DNA from 2 places in the Cytobacillus sp. FSL K6-0129 genome. Region 2 is predicted to be linked to the other one. Evidence: a T-box and tRNA genes for the amino acid it is inferred to sense, from the RefSeq annotation. Region 2 holds a T-box; the other holds one or more tRNA genes.
What was found. The T-box of region 2 lies ahead of tyrS (tyrosine--tRNA ligase). A T-box ahead of a tRNA ligase gene usually reads a tRNA of that ligase, here a tRNA-Tyr.

Region 1: it has a tRNA-Tyr gene. The T-box ahead of tyrS (tyrosine--tRNA ligase) is inferred to sense a tRNA for this amino acid. The anticodon was not compared.

Annotation. Positions count from the first base shown of each region.
Region 1 is NZ_JBBOXM010000001.1:3,260,033-3,275,313, reverse strand. It holds gene glmS (glutamine--fructose-6-phosphate transaminase (isomerizing)) at 1-1,232, opposite strand, end outside; gene glmM (phosphoglucosamine mutase) at 1,719-3,065, opposite strand; gene MHI57_RS16445 (CdaR family protein) at 3,102-4,430, opposite strand; gene cdaA (diadenylate cyclase CdaA) at 4,423-5,265, opposite strand; gene MHI57_RS16435 (anti-sigma factor family protein) at 5,510-6,139, opposite strand; gene sigW (RNA polymerase sigma factor SigW) at 6,153-6,716, opposite strand; gene MHI57_RS16425 (aspartyl-phosphate phosphatase Spo0E family protein) at 7,038-7,202, shown strand; gene rocF (arginase) at 7,227-8,123, opposite strand; tRNA gene MHI57_RS16415 (tRNA-Lys) at 8,503-8,575, opposite strand; tRNA gene MHI57_RS16410 (tRNA-Gln) at 8,581-8,655, opposite strand; tRNA gene MHI57_RS16405 (tRNA-Tyr) at 8,735-8,818, opposite strand; tRNA gene MHI57_RS16400 (tRNA-Thr) at 8,837-8,912, opposite strand; tRNA gene MHI57_RS16395 (tRNA-Val) at 8,933-9,008, opposite strand; tRNA gene MHI57_RS16390 (tRNA-Glu) at 9,013-9,087, opposite strand; tRNA gene MHI57_RS16385 (tRNA-Thr) at 9,112-9,184, opposite strand; tRNA gene MHI57_RS16380 (tRNA-Asn) at 9,216-9,290, opposite strand; rRNA gene rrf (5S ribosomal RNA) at 9,310-9,426, opposite strand; rRNA gene MHI57_RS16370 (23S ribosomal RNA) at 9,616-12,549, opposite strand; rRNA gene MHI57_RS16365 (16S ribosomal RNA) at 12,875-14,423, opposite strand; gene MHI57_RS16360 (hypothetical protein) at 14,676-14,915, opposite strand; gene pdaB (polysaccharide deacetylase family sporulation protein PdaB) at 15,054-15,281, shown strand, end outside.
Region 2 is NZ_JBBOXM010000001.1:4,674,307-4,689,587, forward strand. It holds gene MHI57_RS23580 (ABC transporter substrate-binding protein) at 1-632, shown strand, start outside; gene MHI57_RS23585 (ABC transporter permease) at 679-1,632, shown strand; gene MHI57_RS23590 (ABC transporter ATP-binding protein) at 1,654-2,448, shown strand; gene MHI57_RS23595 (RrF2 family transcriptional regulator) at 2,565-2,999, opposite strand; gene MHI57_RS23600 (cysteine dioxygenase) at 3,186-3,641, shown strand; gene MHI57_RS23605 (4-hydroxyphenylacetate 3-hydroxylase family protein) at 3,644-5,056, shown strand; gene tyrS (tyrosine--tRNA ligase) at 5,124-6,371, opposite strand; T-box leader at 6,411-6,623, opposite strand; gene MHI57_RS23615 (MarR family winged helix-turn-helix transcriptional regulator) at 6,628-7,107, opposite strand; gene MHI57_RS23620 (helix-turn-helix domain-containing protein) at 7,217-7,768, opposite strand; gene MHI57_RS23625 (AzlC family ABC transporter permease) at 7,890-8,615, shown strand; gene MHI57_RS23630 (AzlD domain-containing protein) at 8,605-8,913, shown strand; gene MHI57_RS23635 (M48 family metallopeptidase) at 9,015-10,289, shown strand; gene MHI57_RS23640 (IDEAL domain-containing protein) at 10,443-10,679, opposite strand; gene MHI57_RS23645 (competence protein ComK) at 10,897-11,457, shown strand; gene MHI57_RS23650 (hypothetical protein) at 11,464-11,841, opposite strand; gene MHI57_RS23655 (S9 family peptidase) at 12,055-14,028, shown strand; gene MHI57_RS23660 (LCP family protein) at 14,317-15,264, shown strand.

The sequences.
Region 1 (15,281 bases), 1.4 Mb from region 2:
AAGATTGCTAATACCGCTACTTGGGCAGTGTATGCCTTTGTAGAAGCGACAGCAATTTCTGGTCCAGCATGTAACAAGAGCGTGTAGTCTGCTTCACGGGATAAGGTTGAGCCAGGGACATTTGTAATCGTTAATGCTGGGTGTCCCATTTCTTTCACACTAACTAATACTGCACGGCTATCAGCTGTTTCACCACTTTGTGAAATAAAGATGAATAACGGTTTTTCTGATAGCAACGGTGTGTTATAAACAAATTCACTTGAGATATGCACTTCAACAGGGACTTTCGCTACTTTTTCAATATATTGCTTACCGACTAATCCAGCATGGTAAGACGTACCGGCAGCGATAATGTAGATACGATCAGCACTGTTCATTGCATCCAGAATCTCTCCATCAATCGCTAGCTCTCCTTGGTCATTCTGGTATTTCTGAATGATTTTACGAAGAACAAGTGGTTGCTCATCGATTTCTTTTAGCATGTAGTGAGGGTATGTTCCTTTTTCAATATCGCTTGCATCAAGTTCTGCTGTGTAAGGTGCACGTTCGATTGTTTCCCCTTTAAGGTTCTTAATCGTTACACCGTCTTTTGTCACCATTACCATTTCTTTGTCCATGAGTTCTACATATTGATCTGTGATTTGAATCATTGCCATCGCATCAGAAGCCACGACATTGAATGCCTCTCCTAAACCAACTAATAATGGACTTTTGTTCTTCGCGACATAGATTGTGCTCTTGTCTTCATTATCTACAAGCGCAAGAGCGTAAGAGCCTTTAAGCTGTTGCAAAGTTTTGCGAAAAGCTTCTTCAGTGCTAAGCTCTTTAGCAAATTGATCAATCATTTGTACGATAACTTCGGTGTCTGTTTCACTTTTCAGCTCCACACCTTGTAAGAATTCACGTTTCATCTGTTCATAGTTTTCAATCACACCGTTATGAACAAGTGTGTAACGACCTGAATTACTTTGATGAGGGTGTGCATTTTCTTGACTAGGTACACCATGTGTTGCCCAACGTGTATGACCGATTCCTGTATTCGCTAAAACCTTTTCGTCTACAATCGCACGAAGGTCAGCAATTCTGCCTTTTTCTTTAAAAACTTGCACGCCAGCTTCATTGACTACCGCAATACCTGCAGAATCATAGCCTCTATATTCTAGCTTTTCTAAGCCTTTTAATAAAATTTCCTTTGAATCTTGATTACCAATATATCCAACAATACCGCACATACTTCTTCCTCCTAATGTAGAAGGGGCAAGAAGCCTTTAAGGGCGTACTTGCCCCTTATCTCCGTATTTTTTCAATGTGAAAGCAAGGCATGACATAGATGCCTTTACGTTCTATATTTATGGCATTCATCTCTCTTTGTCCATTAGGTTACCCTAATGATTTAAAGACATGATTACGGTTGTGCTTTTCAACCGGGAGGTACCCGCCGATGCTTCGATAAACCTCCTCCTCGTCAACTAACCTTCCATATCCGTTCAAAGATTAGCCCGGGCGCTTTAATTATGAAATTGTGCTTCTAAACCACCTTTCTTTTTTATATACAAAAACATGATAAGCATAACCGATACGCTTATGAAAGTCAACGAATAACCATCAATTAATAGGTATTTTTTACTATAAGTGGAAGTTCTCCATGCTTTTTTCATACATAAATAAAATATGCATAAGAAAACAGAAGCGTTCCCTTATGCATCAATATTACACGCTTATTTTAGTCCCATTTCTTCTTCTACAACAGCAGCAATACGGTTTACATATGCTTCACAAGCCTCTTCTGTAGCTGCTTCTGCCATGACGCGAACAAGCGGTTCAGTTCCTGAAGGACGGACAAGAATACGTCCTTCACCATTCATTTCTTTTTCAACTTCACTAATAACAGCTTTAACCTTTTCATTATCTGTTACATGGTGTTTATCCGTTACTTTAATATTAACGAGCTTTTGTGGGAACTTTTGCATTTCTTTCGCAAGCTCTGAAAGTGATTTGTTTGTCACCTTCATAATGTTCACTAGTTGTAAACCAGAAAGGAGCCCGTCACCTGTCGTGATATGATCAAGGAAGATAATATGGCCAGATTGTTCGCCACCTAAACTATAACCACTCTTCTTCATTTCCTCTACAACATAGCGGTCACCGACTGCCGTTTGCACACTTTTCATCTCATTTGCTTCTAATCCCTTATAGAAACCAAGGTTGCTCATTACTGTAGAAACAACGGTATCCTCTTTAAGTCTACCTTGTTCTTTCAAGTACTTCGCACAAATGAACATGATTTGGTCACCATCTACCACTTGCCCTTTTTCATCGATAGCTATCAACCGATCGCCATCACCATCAAAGGCAAGCCCTACATCCGCTCCTCTTTCTTTCACAAAAGCAGCTAAGGCTTCTGGATGTGTAGAGCCCACTTCCTCATTAATATTTAACCCATTGGGTGAAGCACCCATCATCGATAAATCGGCATCCAAGTCAGCAAATAAATGATTTGCTAAGAATGAAGTCGCTCCATGTGCACAATCTAAAGCGATATGAATGCCAGAAAAATCATCATCAACAGATTGCTTTAAGTATTGCAGATATTTCTGTCCGCCTTCGAAGTAATCATTCACTTGTCCAAGATCACCACCAACTGGTCGTGGTAGGGAATCATTCTCCTTGTCCATTAGTTCTTCGATTTCATTTTCCTGTGCATCTGAAAGCTTGAAGCCATCTGGACCAAAAAACTTAATTCCATTATCCGCAACAGGATTATGGGAAGCAGATATCATTACGCCCGCCTCTGCATCTAATGCTTTCGTTAAATAGGCAACACCTGGAGTAGAAATAACGCCGAGTCGCATCACTTCTGCGCCGATAGAAAGAAGGCCTGCTACCAGTGCATTCTCAAGCATATGTCCTGAGATTCTTGTATCTCTCCCAATTAAAACTTTTGGGCGTTCTTGATCTTTTGTTAATACATATCCACCAAATCTACCTAGTTTAAAGGCTAACTCTGGCGTTAACTCACTATTTGCCACTCCGCGAACGCCATCCGTACCAAAATATTTTCCCATTATTAATCGCTCCTTCACTTTCCTCTGCTGTTCCATCTATTCTTTTTCTGTAATATTGATTATTGCCGTCTCACTCTCAAGTTGGGACTCAACACCAGGAGGTGCGTCTAATTGAATATTCACCTCATGTTCTCCAGGATTAAGGCCAGATACATCTATAGATAGGGTAAAATCACCTTTACTTAAACTATTCATATCCTTTTCATTACCAGAAACCTTCAAGCTTGTCTCACCTTCATCAGGGCTTTGAAATGTCACATCATATTGGTCGTCTAATCCTGTGATTGTTATCGGCATGCCTGAATAGGTTCGATTCACTGTTTGTTCATTTGCGGCTTGTTCCTGCTCTTGTTCTTGTACTTGTGATTCTTCTTCCTCACTGCTGCTATCTTCTGGTGCTTCTTGTTCCTTAACAGTCACATTGGCATTAACCGTCACTTCTTTAGGATCAACACTAGTAATTCCGTCAGAGATGATCACAGGTAATTTTATTTCCTGATCTTTATCGAGTTTGCTTAAATCGACCTCTACCCTAACCGTTTTTACATCATTTAGAACATTTTCTGGAGCAAAAATGGTTGCTTCTGTTTGGCTGAGTTTAAGAGAGTCTAACTCAACTCCCGAAGGAAGGCTCCCGGTTTCAACAATATCGATGGGCACCGTCTTACTTAAACGCTTCACATCGACCGAAACCTCCACCTCACCTGGATTTACATCTACATCTAATTTATTCATATTACGATCGAGCACATTAATCGCGGCTGTTTCTGTAAATGATTCCGTTATAGAACCTTTTGTATTAACAGTTGCTTTGACATAAGCAATCGATTCAATCACATTTTTGGCACCTGTTATTTTGACTGTACTAGGTTCAGCAAGTGCTGCTTCGGCCTTGTAACCTTCTTCAAGTAAACTATTGTTAAATTCTGCTTCCACATTGAACTCTTCAGTTACTTTTTCATCAATTGTTACATCTACAGTAGAAGGGTCAATTATATATTCAAGCTTATCGGATAGATCTTTAATCCCTACCTCTACTTCTTGTCGACCAATTTCTGCATCTGATAAGTCCACAAACACTTCAAAGTTCCGCTGTGCCTTCGCATTTTCCAAATGGCTCCTTGGGCCATCTAAAGTAACAGCCACTGTTTCTGGAAGTCCGGAAACGACAAGATTATCTGTATCATAGTAAGCTGTGAGCGGAACATTTTCAATGACAGCTGAGCCATCATCTCCAGGTACATTGATACTTCTATTATCGTTATTCGTATCATAAACCGAATCAAACAGGAGCAGAGCAATTAATAAAGCCACTACCTTCATAAACCATCTGGTATCAATGAGCTTATCAATATATTTATCCATTTTTCTTTCCCCTCCAGTTCCAAAGAGTGGAAGAAGATTGTTTTGATTTAGCTGAGTGAATAAGCTTCTCATTTAAAAGTTCTTTGAGCTGATCGAGTTTCAAATCGCGTGTAAGTTCACCATTTTTCGCTACAGATATTCCACCTGTCTCTTCAGACACAATAATGGTGATACTATCTGTTACTTCACTAATTCCCATCGCTGCTCTATGTCTAGTACCTAACTCTTTAGAGATAAAAGGACTTTCTGATAAAGGCAAGTAACATGCAGCAGCTGCAATTTGACTTTTCTGTATAATAACGGCGCCATCATGTAATGGTGTATTGGGAATAAAGATATTAATAAGTAATTCTGATGATATTTTGGAATGCAATGGAATACCAGTTTCAATATAGTCACCCATACCAGTTTCACGTTCAATCGAAATTAGCGCACCAATTCTCCGCTTAGCCATGTAATCAACAGACTTTACAATTGCAGTAACTAATTGATCTTGATCCATCTCTTCTTGGTTACCACTTCTAACGAAGAATTTACCCCTACCAAGCTGCTCTAGTGCACGACGCAACTCTGGTTGGAAGATAATAATAATGGCTAGTACCCCCCATAAGAGAACTTGTTCCATCATCCATCCTAAAGTTTGCAAATGAAGGATATCACTTAAAACCTTTACAATCAGAATAATAAATATCCCTTTGACTAATTGGACGGCTTTCGTCCCTTTAACAATCATAATTAATTTATATATAACGAACCAGACAAGGAGAATGTCTACTGTATTCGCTAAAAGCCTTAATAAAGGTAAATCTGTGAAAGATAAATCTAAAAGCGACATTTTCCTTCCTCCAAGTATTTATTTCCACCATTAAAATAGTCGTTTAACCTACTTATTATACCATATTTCTAATGAAATCCAATTTTCTAGTTATGTATACAATCGTGAACGTTATTAAAATATATCCTACATTTTTATTACTACATATGCAAAGATTAAGCGATTTATTAACAAATAATTACATATTTACACTTCTTTGAACAAAGGAAAAAGCCACCGCATTATAGCAGTGACCTATATTCCCTTACTCTTTTTCATCCTCTTGTGTAACAGTCGAGATTAAACTTTTACTTGTATTTTTAATGTGATACCATAACCATTCAAAAAGCTGGTCTACTTCTTTTATTTCTCCTGTGACGTTACCAGCCGAGGCTAAATATTGCTCACCATTAATGACCGTTGCATCCCCTTCGACTTCACCATTTATTTGCAAGTTTCCATTCTTAACAACAACATCTCCCTTGACCACTTCTCCTTCTGGGACAATGACCGTATCGTTCTCAATCACTAGATTAGATTGCTTGGAAACAGACAATGCACTTTCTTGATTCCAGGCAGATAGAACACTTCCAGACATTAAGATAAGAAAGAGTGATGCTGCAGCAAGCATTGGGTGCTTCCTGAGCCACCTTTGTGCACCTACTTTTTTCTTTTCTTTAGGCAGTCTCGCCATCACATTCTCAGTAAAACCTGCAGGCGCTTGGAAATGTGACGTACTCTGGACAAAGGCAATCGCTCGCTTTAGTTCATGAAAATGCATGCGGCATTCTTCACATTGCTCTATATGTGTTTTGAGTAATTGTTTATGCTCATCTGTTATTTCTTCATCTAAATATTCATGCATATATTCAATAATTTCTTCATTACATTTCACTGAAATCACCTTCTTATACGTAGCGTAATTGCTTTCTTAAAGCTTCTCTTCCCCTATGAATCCTCGTTTTCACAGTGCCTAATGGTAGATCTAAGGTCTCACTGATTTCATTCAAGGATAGTTCTTCAATGTACTTAAGCACGATGACCGATCGATATTTTTCCGGTAGCTTTGAAATTTCCATTTGTATGGTTTCCTGCAACTCCATTTTTTCTACATCTTCTTCAGGTAGTTTCGTACTCGCGGGAATTTGTGAGTACATATTTAAACCGTCTGTTCCTGCTACTTCCGCGTCCAAATAATAGTCAGGCTTTTTCTTCCTGATCCGGTCAATACATAGGTTTGTTGCAATGCGATATAACCATGTTGAGAACTTTAAGTTCGTATTGAAGCTTTGTATATTTACATATGCTCGTAAGAAAGCTTCTTGTGCAATATCTTCAGACTCATGTTGATTACCCAACATTCGATAACAGATATGATATACTCTGTCTTTGTATATTTCTACTATTTCAGCGTAAGCATCTTGATCTCCTTTTAATACTTGTTTAATTCTTTTCTTCACCAACAATTCCATCTATTTACCCCCGCTCTATGCGGCTTATCGATAATCATTTACGAATCGATAGCAAAAAGGTTTCACATATTTTTTATTAGGTTCCTTTTCCTCCATAAGTACTTTGGTTATATAAGAGTTATCACATAATATTTTAACAAATTTTAACTAAAGTAGTTTAATTAATTTTCATACTGGGTATAAAGGATTTAAAACCAGTGTGTTGACGAAGGAAAAAAGACCTTCCCTTCAATATTTTTGCTCCAACGAACAAGAGACCATACATTTAAAAATTGTCTACGTGCTGGAATAAAATTTTCAAATGGAAAGGACAATGATCTCATGTATACGGAGGAACTATTAAAAGATATTGAAATACACAGAGCTAAAATGGTTGAACTTGCTTCTATTTCTTCATTTTCAAACCACCAAGTTCTTAAAGCGAGCATTGAATTGGACAACCTAATTAATAGATACTATACATTAACATTAAAAAAAGAAGCTTGAGCATCGACTCAAGCTTCTTTCACTTTATAGTAATTTTTCACCGAATAGCGAGCCCATTAAGGCCACCGCTGCATCAGCTGTTTTATTTCTTTCATCTAATATTGGATTAACCTCAACAAATTCGGCCGAAGTAATCATTTGGGATTCTGCCAGTATTTCCATAGCAAGGTGGCTCTCTCGATAACTTATCCCCCCCATAACTGGTGTACCCACACCAGGTGCATCAGATGGATCAAGACCATCTAAATCTAACGAAAGGTGAACACCATCTGTTCGGTCTTGTAAATAACTAATCGTCTCTTCCATTACCCTTGGCATCCCTAAGCGATCAATTTCATGCATCGTAAAGACTTTTATTCCCTTGGCTTTAATCAAATCCCTTTCGCCTTGGTCTAAAGACCTTGCTCCTATAATCACAACATTTTCAGGCTTCAACTTCTTATGGACTCCTCCTACCTCTAATAACAATGGATGCCCATATCCTAGAGCGACTGCTAAGGACATCCCATGAATATTACCGGATGGCGAAGTTTCTGCTGTATTTAAGTCCCCATGTGCATCGTACCAAATCACACCTAAGTTATGATAATGCTGTAATAAACCAGCTAACGTACCAATAGCGATACTATGATCCCCTCCTAAAACAAGAGGAAATGCTCCTTTTTTTACTACCCCATCAACTTGATCTGCTAAGATTTTAGTCTTTTCTGCAATTAAGTCCAAGTTTCTTAAACCTGTTTCCTTATCTATTTGTTCAGTCGACCTACCTATTTCAATATCACCTAAATCATCAACTTGGTGATTAAGTTCTTGTAATCTATTTTCAATGCCCGCATATCGGATGGCACTTGGCCCCATGTCTACCCCTCTTCGTAATTGTCCCAAGTCCATCGGCATACCAATAATTGAAATGTTTTTCATTTAGTTGCTCCCCCTACTAAAGAATGAATTCTCTCTCTATTGTAAACGGTTACATTCTAATGGTTCAACTGTGCAAAATTTTGTATATCTATACAAAAAAAGGGCATTTATTATTGCTCTGGGTCAATTACTGTGTGCAGGATAGCACAACACAAACGGAAAATGATATATTTCTAAACACAGATTGAATTACAAATCACCAAAAATAGATGCGCTTCCTCTGCTTACTTAGTTAAGTCAGCTTAAAGGATTGTACAAAGAAAGGCCCTGTGATATCTCATACAAGAAGTATGTGGGTAATTGCCTTATGTTTAATCTCATGGGAAAAATACAAGATAACAAATAAAAATCCTTAAACATAAAATGTTTAAGGATTAAGTGAGCCATGAAGGACTCGAACCTTCGACCCTCTGATTAAAAGTCAGATGCTCTACCAACTGAGCTAATGGCTCGAAAATGGCTGGGCTAGCAGGGATCGAACCTGCGAATGACGGAATCAAAATCCGTTGCCTTACCGCTTGGCTATAGCCCATCGTATGTAAAAAAACAAAATAAAAAGGACTAATTATATTATGTCCGCTTTTTGGATTTTCATTCAAATAAAATTGAAATGGTGGAGGGGGGCAGATTCGAACTGCCGAACCCGAAGGAGCGGATTTACAGTCCGCCGCGTTTAGCCACTTCGCTACCCCTCCGACATAAATATATTAAAATGGTGCCGGCCAGAGGACTTGAACCCCCAACCTACTGATTACAAGTCAGTTGCTCTACCAATTGAGCTAGGCCGGCCCATCTATAGTAAATTGAAATGGTGGAGGATGACGGGATCGAACCGCCGACCCTCTGCTTGTAAGGCAGATGCTCTCCCAGCTGAGCTAATCCTCCAAAATGGTGACCCCTACGGGATTCGAACCCGTGTTACCGCCGTGAAAGGGCGGTGTCTTAACCGCTTGACCAAGGGGCCAAAAATATTTAAAGTTCTTACCAGAGCTTCCAACCGGGCTCGAACCGGTGACCTCTTCCTTACCATGGAAGTGCTCTACCTGCTGAGCTATGGAAGCATCAGCTAAATATCTTTGATTTTGTTTAAAATGGCTCCGCAGGTAGGATTCGAACCTACGACCGTTCGGTTAACAGCCGAATGCTCTACCACTGAGCTACTGCGGAATAATATGATAATATGTATGCCCGGCAACGTCCTACTCTCACAAGGGGACAGCCCCTAACTACCATCGGCGCTGAGAAGCTTAACTTCCGTGTTCGGTATGGGAACGGGTGTGACCTTCTCGCTATCGCCACCGGACTTATTAAAGACATTTATTATTATAACGTCTTTTATGAAAATTTCAAGAGAAATTTTAAATCATTCTCTGAAAACTAGGTAATGTTGAAGAAGATTGTTTTGAGTAATCGCCTATGCGTTGCTGACGCGACTACTTACGTAGTGCTGTCTAGCTGCGGCGCCTGAACAAGGCGCTTTCGCTTTTCGTTTTTGGTTAAGTCCTCGATCGATTAGTATTAGTCAGCTACATGTGTCGCCACACTTCCACCTCTAACCTATCAACCTGATCATCTTTCAGGGATCTTACTAGCTTGCGCTATGGGAAATCTCATCTCGAGGGGGGCTTCATGCTTAGATGCTTTCAGCACTTATCCCTTCCGCACATAGCTACCCAGCGATGCCTTTGGCAAGACAACTGGTACACCAGCGGTGCGTCCATCCCGGTCCTCTCGTACTAAGGACAGCTCCTCTCAAATTTCCTGCGCCCACGACGGATAGGGACCGAACTGTCTCACGACGTTCTGAACCCAGCTCGCGTACCGCTTTAATGGGCGAACAGCCCAACCCTTGGGACCGACTACAGCCCCAGGATGCGATGAGCCGACATCGAGGTGCCAAACCTCCCCGTCGATGTGGACTCTTGGGGGAGATAAGCCTGTTATCCCCGGGGTAGCTTTTATCCGTTGAGCGATGGCCCTTCCATGCGGAACCACCGGATCACTAAGCCCGACTTTCGTCCCTGCTCGACTTGTAGGTCTCGCAGTCAAGCTCCCTTGTGCCTTTACACTCTACGAATGATTTCCAACCATTCTGAGGGAACCTTTGGGCGCCTCCGTTACTCTTTAGGAGGCGACCGCCCCAGTCAAACTGCCCACCTGACACTGTCTCCCATCCCGATAAGGGATGTGGGTTAGAATTTCAATACAGCCAGGGTAGTATCCCACCGACGCCTCCACCGAAGCTAGCGCTCCGGCTTCTAAGGCTCCTACCTATCCTGTACAAGCTGTACCAAAATTCAATATCAGGCTACAGTAAAGCTCCACGGGGTCTTTCCGTCCTGTCGCGGGTAACCTGCATCTTCACAGGTACTATAATTTCACCGAGTCTCTCGTTGAGACAGTGCCCAGATCGTTACGCCTTTCGTGCGGGTCGGAACTTACCCGACAAGGAATTTCGCTACCTTAGGACCGTTATAGTTACGGCCGCCGTTTACTGGGGCTTCGATTCAAAGCTTCGCGTGAGCTAACCTCTCCTCTTAACCTTCCAGCACCGGGCAGGCGTCAGCCCCTATACTTCGCCTTGCGGCTTCGCAGAGACCTGTGTTTTTGCTAAACAGTCGCCTGGGCCTATTCACTGCGGCTCATCAAGGCTTTAACACCCTAATGAGCACCCCTTCTCCCGAAGTTACGGGGTCATTTTGCCGAGTTCCTTAACGAGAGTTCTCTCGCTCACCTTAGGATTCTCTCCTCGCCTACCTGTGTCGGTTTGCGGTACGGGCACCTTATTCCTCGCTAGAGGCTTTTCTTGGCAGTGTGGAATCAAGAACTTCGGTACTAAATTTCCCTCGCTATCACAGCTCAAGGTATGTGACCATGGGATTTGCCTCATGGTCCCTCTAACTGCTTAGACGCACATCCAATAGTGCGCTTACCCTATCCTCCTGCGTCCCCCCATCACTCAAACAGAATACGGTGGTACAGGAATATCAACCTGTTGTCCATCGCCTACGCTTTTCAGCCTCGGCTTAGGTCCCGACTAACCCTGAGCGGACGAGCCTTCCTCAGGAAACCTTAGGCATTCGGTGGATGGGATTCTCACCCATCTTTCGCTACTCATACCGGCATTCTCACTTCTAAGCGCTCCACCAGTCCTTACGGTCTAGCTTCAACGCCCTTAGAACGCTCTCCTACCACTGAACATCAACGATGTTCAATCCACAGCTTCGGTGATACGTTTAGCCCCGGTACATTTTCGGCGCGGAGTCACTCGACCAGTGAGCTATTACGCACTCTTTAAATGGTGGCTGCTTCTAAGCCAACATCCTGGTTGTCTAAGCAACTCCACATCCTTTTCCACTTAACGTATACTTTGGGACCTTAGCTGGTGGTCTGGGCTGTTTCCCTCTTGACTACGGATCTTATCACTCGCAGTCTGACTCCCATGGATAAATCTTTGGCATTCGGAGTTTGTCTGAATTCGGTAACCCGATGAGGGCCCCTAGTCCAAACAGTGCTCTACCTCCAAGATTCTTACGCATGAGGCTAGCCCTAAAGCTATTTCGGAGAGAACCAGCTATCTCCAAGTTCGATTGGAATTTCTCCGCTACCCACACCTCATCCCCGCACTTTTCAACGTACGTGGGTTCGGGCCTCCATCCAGTGTTACCTGGACTTCACCCTGGACATGGGTAGATCACCTGGTTTCGGGTCTACGACCACATACTAAATTCGCCCTATTCAGACTCGCTTTCGCTACGGCTCCGTCTGTCCAACTTAACCTCGCATGTAATCGTAACTCGCCGGTTCATTCTACAAAAGGCACGCTATCACCCATTAACGGGCTCTAACTACTTGTAGGCACACGGTTTCAGGATCTCTTTCACTCCCCTTCCGGGGTGCTTTTCACCTTTCCCTCACGGTACTGGTTCACTATCGGTCACTAGGGAGTATTTAGCCTTGGGAGATGGTCCTCCCTGCTTCCGACGGGATTTCTCGTGTCCCGCCGTACTCAGGATCCACTCTGGAGGGAACGAAGTTTCAACTACAGGGCTTTTACCTCCTATGGCGGGCCTTTCCAGACCTCTTCGTCTATCTCGTTCCTTTGTAACTCCGTATAGAATGTCCTACAACCCCAAGAGGCAAGCCTCTTGGTTTGGGCTAATCCCGTTTCGCTCGCCGCTACTCAGGGAATCGCGTTTGCTTTCTCTTCCTCCGGGTACTTAGATGTTTCAGTTCCCCGGGTCTGCCTTCCATACCCTATGTATTCAGGTATGGATCCTATCCCATAACGGATAGGGGGTTTCCCCATTCGGAAATCTCCGGATCAAAGCTTACTTACAGCTCCCCGAAGCATATCGGTGTTAGTCCCGTCCTTCATCGGCTCCTAGTGCCAAGGCATTCACCGTGCGCCCTTATTAACTTAACCATTGTTCGGCTTGCGATAAGCTACGCATTTCGGCGTCAGCTCACTCGTCAACATCCTCATGTGCACAAGACGCACACTCCGGTGTTTCCTCGCTCGCTTCCTTGAACTGCTTGCTTCTCACAACCCTCACGGTTGTGTTTTCTTAAAAAAGTTTAGTATCTTTACTCTATTACTATTAAATAGAGAGAAAATAACTAAGGTGGCGATTACTCGGTAATCTTCTTCATTACATTATCTAGTTTTCAAAGAACGATTGAATTGAGAGATTATACTCTCAAAACTGAACGAACAGTCTAACATCAAGTTAATTCCGTATATTCCTTAGAAAGGAGGTGATCCAGCCGCACCTTCCGATACGGCTACCTTGTTACGACTTCACCCCAATCATCTGTCCCACCTTAGGCGGCTGGCTCCAAAAGGTTACCCCACCGACTTCGGGTGTTACAAACTCTCGTGGTGTGACGGGCGGTGTGTACAAGGCCCGGGAACGTATTCACCGCGGCATGCTGATCCGCGATTACTAGCGATTCCGGCTTCATGTAGGCGAGTTGCAGCCTACAATCCGAACTGAGAATGGTTTTATGGGATTGGCTAAACCTCGCGGTCTTGCAGCCCTTTGTACCATCCATTGTAGCACGTGTGTAGCCCAGGTCATAAGGGGCATGATGATTTGACGTCATCCCCACCTTCCTCCGGTTTGTCACCGGCAGTCACCTTAGAGTGCCCAACTAAATGCTGGCAACTAAGATCAAGGGTTGCGCTCGTTGCGGGACTTAACCCAACATCTCACGACACGAGCTGACGACAACCATGCACCACCTGTCACTCTGTCCCCCGAAGGGGAAAGTCCTATCTCTAGGATTGTCAGAGGATGTCAAGACCTGGTAAGGTTCTTCGCGTTGCTTCGAATTAAACCACATGCTCCACCGCTTGTGCGGGCCCCCGTCAATTCCTTTGAGTTTCAACCTTGCGGTCGTACTCCCCAGGCGGAGTGCTTAATGCGTTTGCTGCAGCACTAAAGGGCGGAAACCCTCTAACACTTAGCACTCATCGTTTACGGCGTGGACTACCAGGGTATCTAATCCTGTTTGCTCCCCACGCTTTCGCGCCTCAGCGTCAGTTACAGACCAGAAAGTCGCCTTCGCCACTGGTGTTCCTCCAAATCTCTACGCATTTCACCGCTACACTTGGAATTCCACTTTCCTCTTCTGCACTCAAGTTCCCCAGTTTCCAATGACCCTCCACGGTTGAGCCGTGGGCTTTCACATCAGACTTAAGGAACCGCCTGCGCGCGCTTTACGCCCAATAATTCCGGACAACGCTTGCCACCTACGTATTACCGCGGCTGCTGGCACGTAGTTAGCCGTGGCTTTCTGGTTAGGTACCGTCAAGGTACCGGCAGTTACTCCGATACTTGTTCTTCCCTAACAACAGAGTTTTACGATCCGAAAACCTTCATCACTCACGCGGCGTTGCTCCGTCAGACTTTCGTCCATTGCGGAAGATTCCCTACTGCTGCCTCCCGTAGGAGTCTGGGCCGTGTCTCAGTCCCAGTGTGGCCGATCACCCTCTCAGGTCGGCTACGCATCGTCGCCTTGGTGAGCCGTTACCTCACCAACTAGCTAATGCGCCGCGGGCCCATCTGTAAGTGATAGCAGAACCATCTTTCAATCTAATTATATGTATAAATAGATATTATCCGGTATTAGCCCCGGTTTCCCGGAGTTATCCCAGTCTTACAGGCAGGTTGCCCACGTGTTACTCACCCGTCCGCCGCTAATCTTTGGGAGCAAGCTCCCTCAGATTCGCTCGACTTGCATGTATTAGGCACGCCGCCAGCGTTCGTCCTGAGCCAGGATCAAACTCTCCAATAAAGTGTTTGATTAGCTCATTTGCACCTATGGTGCTTTGTTGCTGATAAATCAGCTTTTTTAGAATTACGCTTGACGTTTTACGTTCGTTCAGTTTTCAAAGAACAATCTCGTTCGCTTCAGAAGCGACTTTATTAATTTAACATTTAAGCTCGTTTTTGTCAACAACTTTTTTGTTTTTTTATTAAAAACTTTTTTAATAGTTGATGTCACTAACGACTGCTTTAATATAATAACACCATATCTTTTAAAACGTCAATGACTTTTTTTTATTTTTTTATTCTTTTTTTCATTTAATTTATAATGAGCATATTCATCTGCTGGAACAACCCTTTTGAATAAGCTTAAAAGTATCTCATACTTCTCTTTCATTGCAACTTTAACAACATCTGCAATTCGCTCATCTTCTAAATCGAACAATATTTCATCCATCTCTCTCTTTAATAAGTATTCAATTTCTTGTTGCTCTTTTCCATTTAGTAATAACCCGATCAACGATTGTTCCACCCTCTCTTTGACAAGCTATCACTATATTACCCATCCCCACTCATTTTATAATGATAAATTCATCATGTTTTTAATTTTTTTGCATAGATATAGGACAAGGATGTATTTGGGACGAGGTGAATAAGAATGAAGTTCTTTTATGTATTTCATGCAAAGAGATTAAAACAAATGACTTTAATTTTGGTAGCTGCATTTTTTACAGCAATGTTTATGTTTATGGAAACAACGATTCATTTACCTGTTTTTTCTACAAAAGACGCACCGAAGGCATTATATAAAGGGGAGAAAGGAGTAGCTCTCACTTTTAATATTGGTTGGGGAGATGAAAAGGCGGAGCCTATTTTAGATTTATTA
Region 2 (15,281 bases):
TTACTTCTGTAACAGATGCTGTTGGTGGCGGACTTGTTGATTCTATGGAAGCACCTGGCGGAAATATTACAGGCACATTAGATAATCACCCAGATGCCATACCGAATACAGTAGAATTCATAAACAAATATTTTGATATTGAAACAATTGGCGTTGTGTATAATTCGGGTGAAGCCAACTCTGTATCGCAAATTGAGACAGTGAAAGAAGTTATAGAAGGAACAGGATTGAAATTAGCTGAAGCAACTGTTTCAACATCAGCTGAAGTAAAACAAGCTACAGAATCATTAGTCGGTAAAGCAGATGTCCTTTATATCATTACAGATAATACAGTAGTAACAGCTCTAGAGTCAGTCGTTCAAGTGGCAACAGATAAGAAAATTCCACTTTTTGTTGGTGAATTAGATTCTGTCGCTCGTGGCGGATTTGCTGCATACGGGTTTGATTATAATGATATCGGTTATGAAGCAGGTGTGATGGCAGCAGAAATATTAAAAGGTGAGAAAGAAGCAGGCGAAATGGATGTACAATATCCACAAAATCTAAAGCTTGTTATAAATAAGGAAGCGGCTGAAGCAATGGGTGTTGAACTAAATCCTGAATGGGAAGAATCTGCGGAATTTATTGAATAATGACAGGTATCTTAATCAGCACGACAGATGAAAGGGAGAGAGCATAATGCCTTCAGCAATATTTGGCTCCATTGAAGCAGGTGCAATTTATGCATTAATGGCGTTAGGGGTATATTTATCTTTTAGAGTATTAGATTTTCCTGATTTAACTGTTGATGGTAGTTTTGTCACTGGTGGAGCAGTTGCTGCCGTTTTAATTGTAGGAGGAACGAATCCATTCTTAGCAACAATTTTAGCTTTCGTTGCCGGTTTCCTAGCTGGCAGCGTGACAGGATTACTTCACACAAAAGGAAAGATCAATCCTTTATTATCAGGGATTATCATGATGATTGCTTTGTACTCTATTAATCTACGCATTATGGGTAAGTCGAATATCCCACTATTATCAGAGGAAACCGTCATTACAAAACTAACTGATTTTTGGCAAGGATTAGGTTTAGATAACGCCTTAGCTTTCATTGGCTTTGTGCCAAAAACATGGGCAATCTTAATTCTCATGCTGATATTGGCTCTTTTTGTCAAAGTAATTATTGATTGGTTCTTGAAAACTGATATTGGTCTGGCCATTCGAGCAACAGGTAATAATGAAACGATGATTCGTAGCTTTTCAGCGAATACAGATACATTAAAAATATTAGGTCTAGGGCTATCTAACGGTTTGGTAGCTTTATCAGGTGGCTTAGTGGCACAATACAATGGTTTCAGTGATGTCGGCATGGGTATAGGCATGATTGTTATTGGGCTTGCTTCTGTTATTATCGGCGAAGCGATTTTTGGTGCAAAAACAATTGTTCGAGCAACATTAGCTGTTATCGGTGGGGCGATTCTGTATCGTATTATTGTTACATTAGCGCTACGCGTGGAGTTCTTAGAAACGGGAGATATGAAATTAATTACGGCATTGATTGTCGTCTTCGCGCTTGTACTACCGAAGATTCTTGAGAAGCAAAAAGAGAGACAACGAAAGAAAAAACGAATGCTTCAAGCAGGAATGGAATAAGTAGAAGAGAGGGGTGACGACATGCTTGAATTAAATCAGATTCATAAAATCTTCAATGAAGGCACACCAGATGAGAAGATTGCACTAACACAGATGAATCTCGATCTTCATCAAGGCGATTTTATGACGGTCATTGGTAGTAATGGGGCAGGAAAATCTACTTTAATGAACATTATCTCAGGGAAGTTAATACCGGATGTCGGTCAAATAATTATTGATAGAAAAAATGTATCGAATGTAAAGGAAAATAAACGGGCACGTCTAATAGGGCGCGTATTCCAAGACCCAATGGCAGGGACTGCACCTGCAATGACGATCGAAGAGAACTTAGCCATTGCCTACACAAGAACGAGATCACGCGGCTTGCATATAGGCGTTTCGAAGAAAAGAAAATTGTTTTTTCAAGAAAAATTAGAGATGCTTCATTTAGGTTTGGAAAACAGACTGCAAGCAAAAGTAGGTTTATTATCAGGTGGTGAGAGGCAGGCATTGTCTCTTTTGATGGCAACCTTCACAGAACCTAAAATCCTTTTATTGGATGAGCATACGGCCGCTTTAGATCCATCCCGGGCAGAATTGATTACGAATTTAACGAAAGAAATTGTTGCTAAATACCAATTAACGACATTAATGGTAACTCATAATATGCAGCAAGCGATCGATCTAGGAAATCGGTTAATTATGATGGATAAAGGCCAGATTATTTTTTCTGCGGATGAGAAGCAAAAATCGCAGCTTACGGTTGAAAAATTATTAAATGAATTTCAACAAATTCGTGGAGAAAAAATGAACAGTGACCGTGCAATACTTGCATAAATGAAGATTTTAGTGTGAGAAAGAGTCCGTTAGTGGACTCTTTTTTTTGTGGTGGGGACTTGATTTTTGTTCTATCAATAGATTGTTTATAAATACGATAGCAGGGTGATTTCTATTTAATGATTTTGTCTTGGTGAAGGAATGTTGCGGTTGATCAAATCTTGTAATGAAACTTGATCTAAGATAAAGGCAATTTCTTCACGCAATAGTGCCCATAGTGGCTGAAGCACACACCCTTGATCTTCTAATGGACAATATTCATAAGCGGTGATACTGACACAACTCATCGGTGCAAGTGGACCTTCTAGTTGACGAATGACCTCTCCTATATTAATCTCATGACTTTCTTTCTTTAACATATAGCCCCCGTAGACACCTCGTTTACTTTTTACATAACCATGGCTTTTTAAAAGAAGTAGAATTTGTTCCAAATATTGAACAGGTACTAATGTTTGAGCTGAAATGTCTTTGATGGTTATAACAGTTCCTTCATTATTCCCGAGAACAATTAATGAACGCAGCGCATATTCACCTTTACTCGATATTTTCAAAAGTTCGGCCTCCTGTTAAACATCTTATAAAAGGGTATTAGTGCTTTCAGAGAATTATAACCTAGGCTTCTACTCATTTTCTTGCATTCTAATCACGAAAGTACAAGCTTGTCATATTGTATTTTAGAAAGTTGAGAAAGTCGATCAACTATTCATAGAATTGCATGTAAAGGAGCGATTTACACCGTGACATTTCAAGAAAAAGTTCGCCAAGTTTTACAAGAAAAAGAAGTGCCTTTAGATAAGGCGATTCGTTCATTAAATATTTGTTCAAAAGAGTTGGAGCCTTATATTACACAACCGCAAGGGATGTTAGAGTATGGGAGAAACGTCATTTATCGCAATCAGCAGGTTGAGGTCATTGTTGTTTATCTTCCGCCATTTGCTAAAACGCTTGTCCACGATCATGGTTTTTCAAAAGGAGAAGTTTATGTTGTTCAGGGAAGCTTACTTAATCTCATTTATCATAAAGATTTATCGGTTAATAAAATTGAGTCATATAAGGCAGATGAGTCTTTTCATGTACAAGGGGATACCATTCATCTCATGTTTAATCCCACACCATTTGAGGTCATTAGTTTTCATGTGTATTCACCGCCATTAGCACATAATCAGACTTATCCTGCTGAAGGGAGAGAATAAGCTTGTTTATTGAAAGCTTAAAGGATGGCAGAAATGTGTGGTTGAACGGTAAAAGAATTGATATTACCGAAGATACAAATTTTAGAGGTACGTTGACGACGATTGAATCCTTGTTTTCGCAATTAACGAACCCAAAGTTACAGCCATTAATCGGTTATTTTGATGATGATTTACAGCAATGGGTGCATAAGGCTTTTTATTTGCCAAGAAATATCACTGAATTACAGGAAAGGCGCACGGCTTTTGAGGCATGGGCGAAAGATACGAACGGCATGATGAGTCGACTTTCCGATTATGCCCGTTCGCGAGTGGCAGGCTGGTATGCAAATAGAGAAGCGTATCGTGAATTAGATCCGCATTTCCCAGGAAAAATAGAGGCTTATTATCATATAGCCAAAAGAGAAAATCGTTTCATTGCCATTGTTCAAAGAGATCCGCAAATCAACCGGAGTGCTAATGAGTATTATAATACGAAAAAGTTAGGTTTATTGAGAATAACAAAAAAGACAAACGAAGGCGTATATATTAATGGGGCTAAGATGATTGGCACTTCCGCACCTTATGCCCATGATATTATTGTTTATCCCTTAGCACCTTTAGATGAGGCGAAGAAAGATTTAGCGCATATGCTGATTGTGCCCGCAAATGCTAAGGGCTTGCATATGGTTTGTCGTGAGTCTTTTGCAGAAGCGTCGCAAGTTGAACATTCCCTTAGTGCACAATACGATGAAATGGATGCGGTCCTGATTTTCGATGATGTCTTTGTTCCGTGGGAGAGAGTTTTACTGCATGATAACCCTATTGCTTTAGCTCAGTTAAAAGTTGATTCTATTTCTAATAGCTTAGCGTATCATCAAGCCATTGTGCGCTTGCAAACGAAGTTATCTTTTATGGCAGCAGTAGCAAATGCCATGGCACATGTGATTGGAGCAGATGGCTATTTACATGTACAAGAAAAGCTAGGGGAACTTATTATCCAAATTCGCACAATTGAAGGGTTAATCATTGCCGCTGAACAAAATGGAAAGTTGGAGAAAGACATTTATATTCCAGATTTTAATTATATTCAAACAGCGAGAGTACTGGGGACGAAATATTATCCCAATGCAGTTGAAATCATTCAATTAATAGGTGCTGGCGGCTTGATACAATTACCTTCGTCCATGGCCGATCTATCAGGTCAAATCAGTCAGTTGACACAACAGTATTATAAAGGGAAGAATGCTACTGCAGAAGAAAGGACGAAGCTATTTAAATTAGCTTGGGATTTAATAGGTTCACCTTTTGGTTCTCGTCATAAATTATACGAGCGCTTTTATTCTGGGGATCCGATGCTGCAAACAGCAGATATGTGGCGGAAATATGATAAAAAAGAGTGGACGAGACAGCTAGCTCCCTTTTGGAAAAACTGTTAGTAGAAGAAGCCTAAACATTGAAATAGCCACCTGATAAAAGGTGACTATTTTTAAATTACCTCACAACCTAATTCTTTAACAATAATTTCATGAATTTTCTTTTACCTACTGAAACAATCATATTATGGCTAATCGTAGTCGTTTCCATATCAGTGATGATTTTTTTACCATCTATTTTAATTGCGCCACCAGCAATCATTCTTTTAGCCTCGGATTTTGAAGGCAGTAAGCCTGTATCTACTAACAATTGCACAAAGGTGATAGAAGTTGGGCCAGTCCATGTCATTGTCGGCAGTTCTTCAGGTACTTCTCCTTTTTGGAAAATCGTAATAAATTGTTGTTCTGCTTTTTCAGCTGCCTCTTCATCATGGTACATTTGTACAATTAGCTTTGCTAATTGCATCTTTACATCACGTGGATGGAGGGTTCGCTTAACTAGCCCTTCTTCTATCTCAGTTATTTCTTCAGGTGTAAGTGGAGTAATAAGTGTAAAGTACTTCACCATGAGTTCATCCGGAATGGACATCGCTTTCCCGTACATTTCGTTTGCTGGTTCATTAATACCGATATAATTATTCTTCGATTTTGACATTTTCTCAACGCCATCTAATCCTTCAAGTAGTGGCATCAGCAGTGCAATTTGCTTAGTTTTTCCAAATTTCTCTTGAAAGTGCCTACCCATAAGGACATTAAAGTGCTGATCGGTGCCCCCTAACTCAATATCACATTCAAGCACAACAGAATCGTATCCTTGCATGACTGGGTAGAAGAATTCGTGTAAAGAAATCGGCTTCCCGAAGGCAATTCTTTCTTCAAAGTCATCACGTTCCATTAAACGGGCAATGGTAATTTTACCTGCTAATTGAATGACATCATCAAACTTAAGTTGAGAGAGCCATGTTGAATTATAATGTAATTCAACTTTTTCCATATCGAGTACTTTACCAAATTGCTCAAAATAAGTTTGGGCGTTATGCTTCACTTCTTCATCGGTTAACGGCTTTCTAGCGATGGACTTACCTGTTGGATCACCAATCTTACCAGTAAAATCCCCAATTAATAATTGAATCGTATGACCATTATCTTGGAATTGCTTTAACTTCTTTAAAACAACCGTATGACCTAAATGAACGTCAGGAGCTGAAGGGTCTAAGCCAAGTTTTATCTTTAAAGGTTTATTTAATAAAATAGATTTTGCTAACTTTTCTTCTAATTCTTCAGTGGGTATTATTTCTTGCACACCTTGTTTGTATAACTTTAATTGTCTCTGTAACTCTTTTAATTGCTGTTCTGATAATTTTTCTTTCACAATTATTCACATCCTTAAAAAATAATAAAAATCCACATCCCTGATAAAAGGGACGTGGATTTCACGCGTTACCACCCTAATTGAGAAGTATAATACTTCTCCACCTCAACATTTAACGAACGTAGCCGTTCATTGCAAGTAGCAATGAAAGTTCAAGAAGTTGTAATTCGCTTCATCCTTTATACCGACTCTCAGTCATTTGTCGGCTCTCTGTGATAGGGAGGAGGTTGCTACTAAGACTTCTATCATCACTTTTTCTTTATTAAAATTTATTGTCTTTAATGAGCCGGTAAAGGGTTGCAGCTAATTGCTTTTGATCGTCCGTTTTTAACCCTTTAACAATGGAGATTTCTCCCTCATGAAATTCGGGATAAAGCTCTTCAATGACGTCTCTACCCTTAGGTGTAATCACAACAAAAGTGTTTCGGCGATCTCTTGGGTCGGTTTCCCTTCTGCAAAATGACTTATTCTCTAATGTACGCATAATATTACTGATTGTTGCTTTTGATACACCTGCAGAAAGGGCAAGCTCTTTTGTTTCCATTTTTCCATATATCCATAAATCATAAAGAATCGAAAAGGAAGTCCAAGAGATTTTATGCTTGGCTAACACTTCTTGCTCTAGCTTATTTTTAATGCCTTGGCCAATGCGATATAGGCTAGTGACTAGGGCTATTGCATTTGGCTCTATCGTTGTTTTTTTACTTATCTTTTGAATGACCGTTGACTCTTCAGGATGCAAATAGCCATCTTCGTCTAATTGGTGAATAGGATCACCCCTCTTTTATTTTCAGAATCATTAGCTATGAAATGATTCTACAAAAAAAGAAACAGAATTGCAACCCTTAAACTTAAGGGTAATACAAAACTGTTTGATAAATAATCATATCTTCCCCAATATTGCGATACGTATGAGCTTTGTTGGCGGAGAAACGGATGGAATTACCTGGTTGAATGGTGTATTGTTGTTCATTAATTTCAAGTTGTAGTGTACCAGTAATCACCGTTACATACTCTTCAACACCTTCATTATGTTTTTCTGATAGATGTTCATAACCTGTCTCAATCTCGACAGTAAAAATTTCAAACTTTTTCCTTGGGTCAAATGGGAAGACCGGATATACGCGATATTTCCCACTATACTCCATAATGGGGCTTATATCATGGCGATTAACCACATGAATAGGAGACTGCTGTTCCTTAATTAAAGATGAGAAGGAAACTTGTAATCCTGTGGCAATCTTCCATAATGTTGTCACTGTTGGGTTGGATTCACCACGTTCTATTTGCCCAAGCATCGCTTTACTTACATTAGTTAAGTTTGCTGTAGTATCTAGACTTAAACCTCGTGCTTTACGTAGATTTTTTAAGTTAACACCGATATTTTTTTGAATATTATCCATAATTCCTCCGAAAATGATTGTTTATTATAACGTACGAATGTATAATATATTGTACAAATAACTAATCAGTTTATTTATTCAATATTATACTATTTTTTGGGATGAAGGGTAGGGAGAAATCTTGGCGGAGCTATTGTTACAAACAAGAGAAGTACCATTTCGAAAAGGGGTGCAGGCTGGTGTAAGTATTGCGATTGGTTATGCCCCCGTTGCACTTACGTTTGGCTTATTAGCAAAGACAACAGGTTTATCTTTTATAGAGACTGTACTTATGAGTATGATTGTTTTTGCAGGTGCATCACAATATATGGCACTTAGCTTAATTAGTTTAGGGACGAGTACTTTCGAAATTATTTTTACAACTTTTATTGTTAATATTCGCCATTTTCTGATGAGTACAGCGCTTAATGAAAAAGCCGAAGATGACAGACTAATGAAAAAGGCACTCTATTCATTCGGCATTACAGATGAATCTTTTTCAGTTATTGCTACAAAAGATGGCGTGCAAAAAACTGGTTTTATTTTAGGTGTGAATATCATTGGGTATATGAGCTGGGTTACCTTTACTGCTCTTGGGTTCGTCGTTGGTGCAAACTTGCCACAAGTGTTACAAGAAAGCATGACAGTTGCGCTATATGCAATGTTTATTGGTCTACTTGTCCCTTCGATGAAAGGCAGTGCTAAAGTTGTTTACCTTGCTGCTATTGCTGCCGGATTAAACACTATTTTTACCTTTACCGGTGCACTTTCAACAGGATGGTCAATTGTTATAGCAACTTTAATTTCTTCCGTTCTTGTTGAGGTTATAGAAGGAATGAAGAGGGAGGATCGGCAAAATGAGCAATGAAGTACTTTGGTTAATTATTGGCATGGGTCTTGTTACATATCTTCCAAGGGTTGCGCCATTTTTACTTTTTAAAGGAAAGGAACTGCCTATATTTGTGCAATCTGTTCTGAAAAATGTTCCTTATGCGACTCTCGGTGCTCTTATTTTTCCTGGGGTTTTGCTTATTGGAGAAAGCATCTGGTACGGCTTACTTGGTGCAGCGATTGCGTTTATTGTTGCTTATATTGGCGCGAATGTAGTCTTTGTTGTCCTTAGTGCTATTATTGTTTTGTCAGGTTACTCCTTATTCATCAGTTAGTTATTTCTTTCCTCTTTTTTGCAGTTCTAAATATGGAAAAGTATACTAAACTAAGTATGAAGGGTTGTACTTTTTTCATTGAGATTAAAGGAGGGAACAAATTGGCAAGAAAAATTGGTCTTTATGGCATTCTTGGCTACTTTTTATATGGTTTATTCTTTTATTGGTATTTATTCCATTTTGCAAATACAGATTTACCATTCGAGTATCAAGGTACAGTTGCTGATCCTGCCACTTTTTTAAATGGTAGAGAACTTGTATTAACTGAGGAATATTCAAAAATACGTAATTTACTATTTTTCTTGTCTACACCTTTTGAATGGATGTTTTACTTATCAATTCTTTTATTGGGGTTATCTGGTGCATTTAAAAAATGGGCTGAGCAATCTTCTAAATTCAAATTTGTGCAAACGTCTATTTATGTTGCTTGGTTGTCACTATTCGCTTTTATCGCTACGACACCACTCAGTTATATCAGTTATCATTTTTCAAAGCAGTACAATATTTCTACGCAAAGCTTTGCTAGCTGGATGAAAGATGAACTTATAGACTTTTGGGTGAACTTTGGCATGATGGTGCTTATCGTTTATGTATTGTATCTGCTTATTAATAAAAGCAGGAAGCGGTGGTGGCTATATGCTTGGATGTTAACCGTTCCTTTTTCATTGTTTTTAATGTTCCTTCAACCAGTGGTCATTGATCCGTTATATAATGATTTCTCTCCTTTAAAGAATAAGGAATTAGAGAGTAAAATATTGGCGCTTGCTCATGAAGCAAACATCCCAGCTGACCATGTGTTTGAAGTTGATATGGCGGAGAAAACGAATGCTTTGAACGCTTATGTTACTGGTATTGGATCAAATTCCCGGATTGTTCTCTGGGATACAACATTAAATAGATTAGATGATGACGGTATTTTATTTATTATGGCACATGAAATGGCGCACTATGTTGAGAAGCATATATATATTGGCATAGGCGGATATTTATTATTATCTTTAGTTGGATTGTATTTAACTTATCGCATAATGGAATGGGCGGTAACGAAGTATGGAGATGCATTGAAGATTCCAGCAGTAAATGATATCCGTTCATTACCATTATTTCTTATAATTATTTCCATGCTTCTGTTCATTTCTAGTCCGTTGTCCAATTTAGTTTCACGCTATCAAGAAACAAGAGCGGATCATTATGCAGTTGAATTAACAAAAGATCCAGAAGCGGGGATCGAAACTTTTCAAGAGCTTACCAAAGCTGGTCTTAGTCAAGTGAATCCACCATTACTTGTGAAGGTATTTCGCTATGGACATCCGACAATGTTGGATCGAATCATTGACTTAGAAGAATATCAAATAAAACATCGAGACGATGAATAGATAAAAAAGAGGTACCATTTTGTGCACACAGCCTTTTGCATTTGCAACGGGGGGTGTGTATATTTTGTTTTTTTAATTTTTTCCCTTCCTTACCTTGATTCCCAGTATAATTCAAAAATAAAAAATCCCCCATTGGTGGTGGAGGATAATAGGTTACGAGCCATATTCTTTTTGCAGTTGAATATATTCATTTGATAGTGTAATGAACATTTTTTTATTTTTGCAGTCTAATGCTTTATCTAATTTCACTTTTACAGCTTGCAGTTTTCTGTTTAGGATAGCGTCGCTAATGACCATGTCGACATATAAGTCTAAAACAAATGCTTCTTTCTTTCTTTTGCGTTTCATGGCGCTTGCTTTCATTAATTCGGCGTATGATTTTTCTTTCATAAAAATCACCCCAATGGCTTTTTATTAGTATATGTAAAGAATTGTATTTATTCAACTTATTTTTGAATTTTTAAAAAATTAAATATATTATTTTCAAATAAATTGTCAATTAAATAGGAAAAAAGACTGGTTATCATCTTCTCTTTCTGGTAAAATAGAGCTAATTTTAAAAATATTTAGTTTATTTTTCAAAAAAAGTAAAGGGGTGTACCGTTTTATGGCTGAGAAGGAAACGATGATTGAAGAGTATGAAATTAATACAGAAACAATGATGATTTTGCCTATTGAATATGGTAGTAAGATTTATTCTCATATTTATGAAATCGAAGGTGAAGCGGTTTCGCCTTTTAAACCGCTTGAAATTATTAAGAAAAGTTGTCGCTTTTTTGGTGCTAGCTATGAAGGTAGAAAAGAGGGGACAAGACAACTGACAGGTATTACACATAAAGCACCTATTACGATTGATCCCACTAATCTCATTTATTTTTTTCCCACAGCTTCTGCTACAAACCCCAACTGTATATGGATATCTAATGAGCATGTGCTCCATTATCGTCCGCATGAGGGAGGACAAACAGAAGTAACTTTTAGAAATAGGCGTACGCATATTATCCCTGTTTCACATAACATATTTCAAAATCAAATTCTAAGAACCGTTCTGTTAAAAGATACGTTATCGAGCAGAATTGAAGAAACGGAACGAAAATCGCTTTACTTTCTAAAAAGGAAAAAAGCTGAGAAAGTTTCAGAAAACATTAACTTCCTTCGCAGATTATGATGGATATTATTGGCTAATTTGCGATGAAGTATAACGTTTGAATAAATAAAACTCCAGTAATTCATGGACTTTATTTCGTATACGAGGGTTAAAATAATTATGCTGCTCTTCATATCCTTTATAAAGAAACATGAACATTGTAAATGCTTCATCGCGCTTAATTTCTTGTACACTCAACTTTTCTTTATTCATATAGTGCTTCACGCTTCTTAATTCCTTCTGAATTACCCTCATTGTTTCATCAACTAAATTCACATAAGGTTGCTTCAACTTAAACGGACTTGCATCAATCACTTTTAAATCCCTATTAAGTATCGTAAGCACCATTGGCAAATAAATCGCTTGTTCCATAATATTCCGGTCTCGCTCAGGAATTCTTGTCATCGTAAATACTTCTCCTTTTTTTGTTATAGAACATTTGTTCTTATTATATACTACTCTCATTAAAATATTCATGCAACTGTATCCATTTTTTGTTATTTGATTTTTAGCTTGAAAGAGAGGTATGAATTACTCACAATAAAAGTGGGTAAATAAAGGGGAATATTCCTTACGTCACGAATAAAAGTGAGAAGAACCTATAGAGGAGTGAAGAGGATGAATGCAAAAAAACGAATCAAGCCGGAGGATCAATATCAACTGAAGTCGGTAACTGATCCACAATTAAGTAAGAATGGCTATGATTGTATTTATATAGAAACGACCATGTGTGAAGAAGAAAATACATATAGCTCTCATTTGTTTTACATAAATACCAATCAACCTGCAGAAACGCAACAATTAACATACGGAAAAGGGAGAAACTTGGCACCAAGATGGTCACCAGATGGGTCACAAATCGCATTTGTTTCTAATCGTAATAATGAGGTGAATCAAATATTTATGTTATCAATGAATGGAGGCGAAGCAAAACAGCTGACAAATGAACCGAATGGTGCGACCAACCCTATATGGTCACCGGATGGTAAAAGAATCGCTTTTCAATCAACTGTAGAGAAAGAGAACCTTCCAGAAAAAAACAAGGATAAACCAGAGCCGGTTGAAATAGAAAGGATGAAATATAAGTCTGACGCCAAAGGTTTATGGTCTGGTGATTATCAACATATTGGCGTAATTGATATTGCTTCAGGAGAGCGTGAATGGCTTACAACAGGAGAGCAGGATTATTATCTCCAATGCTGGTCTCCGGACAATCAATCCATCGCATTATTAGCCGATTTGGCAACAGATAAAGATCATTCCTTCAATAATGATGTTTACATATTAGATGTTGAAAGTAAGCAGATGGAGAATATGACAAAAGGAGTTGCCAGCTTCTCTCATGTATCATGGTCCCCTGATGGCAAATGTTTAGGGCTAATTGGGTCGAAGTCGACTTATAAGAATGCTTCTTTGTCCAAGATATGGACATTAGATGTATTCTCAGGAGAATTGACTTGTTTAACAGAAGAATGGGATGTACAAGTCGGTGATTATGTTGTTGCTGACTTCCATCAGTCTGCAAATGCTTCACAGATTTTATGGGCTGAGGATAGCTCGAGCTTCTATTTTCTAGCATCTGACCATGGCAATACAGTACTGTATTTTGGCACAGTTGAAGGAGCGATGTATCCCGCATTATTAGAAGAAAGGCATCATATTTATGGTGTTTCTACAGGGGGCACGATAGATAAAGCGATAGTAGCGATTAGCACACCTACTAATCCAGGAGATTTATACTTGTTGAACGTGACTAGTGGGGAAAAAACAAGACTGACAAATATTAATCAAGCGTTCTTTGAGGAGACGGCTGTTGCTGATGCAGAGGTCCTTCAATATCAATCGATAGATGGCTGGGAATTACAAGGTTGGTTAATAAAGCCGATAAATCACGAGACAAGAGAGAAGTATCCTCTTATTGTAGAGATTCATGGTGGTCCACACACGATGTATGCCAATACATATGTCCATGAGTTTCAAGTGTTAGCCGCAGAGGGCTATGCGGTGTTATATACAAATCCACGGGGCAGTCATGGATATGGACAAGCTTTTGTAGATGCTGTTAGAGGAGATTATGGTGGCAAAGATTATGAAGATATCATGACTGCTGTCGATTATGTTCTCGAATATGATGAGGAAATTGATCGTGAGAGGTTAGGGGTAACAGGCGGTAGCTACGGTGGATTTATGACAAATTGGATTGTCGGACATACAAATCGTTTTAAGGCAGCTGTTACCCAGCGCTCCATATCTAACTGGATTAGCTTTTATGGAGTAAGTGATATCGGCTATTATTTCACTGACTGGCAAATAAAAGGCCAGTTAAATGATATAGAAAAATTATGGAAACATTCACCATTAGCATTTGTGGAACAAGTAGACACCCCACTATTAATTTTACATAGTGAAAATGATTTAAGATGCCCGATTGAACAAGCAGAGCAATTTTACATTGCATTAAAACACCATAACAAACAAGCGAAGTTTATTCGTTTTCCACAAGCTAATCATGAACTCTCTAGAAGTGGTCACCCAAACTTAAGAATGAAGAGACTTCATTATATAAAAAATTGGTTTAATCAATATATTTAAAGATGCTTACCCCGGTAGTGTGATCACTTTCGGGGTATTTGGTAATATTTCGTAAGTGAAACTTTTTTCATGCTGTATCAGTCATATATAAAGGGACGGAAATATCTTTAAAAAGATGTAAAGATAATAAAGAAATGATTTAGAAAAAAGGCTGTAACGTGTATAATTCTAGTATATCTTTTAAAAGAGTTACTGTTCTGTTTATTCCAAAAGTAACAGTATCGGGATAATCTGATATAATTTACAAAAAGAAAGAAAAGAATAATAGGATGAAAGGATACATCTAAAATGAGATCTGAAAGACATCAAGGAAAGAAGAAAAAGCGGAAATTTGGCAAAATAATAAGAAATTTATTTATCATATTCTTGCTTGTTGTTGTTGCAGTAGTAGGATATTCTTACTACCAATTTAAACAAGGTCTACAAACTTCTAAAGCAGATAATGATTCAAGTGTACCAGAGCAAGTATACGAATTTAATGGTGAAAAAGATCAATACGGTGGAACGAATATTTTACTCTTAGGTAGTGACTCAAGAGGAGAAGAAAATGCACGTGCAGATACAATTATGGTTGCACATTATCAACCTGATTCAGGCACTTATAAAATGATTTCTTTTATGCGCGATATGTATGTCGATATTCCAGGACATGGTCAAAATCGTATTAATGCTGCACTTGCTTATGGAGGTCCAGAATTATTAAGGCAAACGATTAAAGAGAACTTTAACATCGACTCGCAATATTATGCAATTCTTGATTTTGAGGGGTTTGAAAAGGTCATTGATGTGGCTTTTCCAAACGGTGTAGAAATCAATGTGGAGAAAGAGATGTCTCAGAAAATCGGTGTAACATTAAAACCTGGATTACAGAAATTGGATGGCGAACACCTATTAGGATATGTCAGATTCAGAAATGACGCGGTTGGCGATTTCGGTCGAGTTGAAAGACAACAAAACGCGATTAAAGCAGTAATGAATCAATTTACTAGTTTAAATACGATAGCTAAACTACCTAAACTAGTAGGAGTTGTTACACCTTACGTCAATACCAATATGAAAACAAGTGACATCTTATATATGGGAAAAGATGTTTTAATGAATGGAAGCCCGCAAGTAGAGTCATTAAGAATTCCAGCAGATGGCACTTACCAAAATGTTAGAATCAGTGGAATGGCTGTTTTACAGGTTGATTTAGAAGCAAACAAACAAGAGTTACAGCAATTTTTAACTAACTAAAAGAAGAATATCTATGT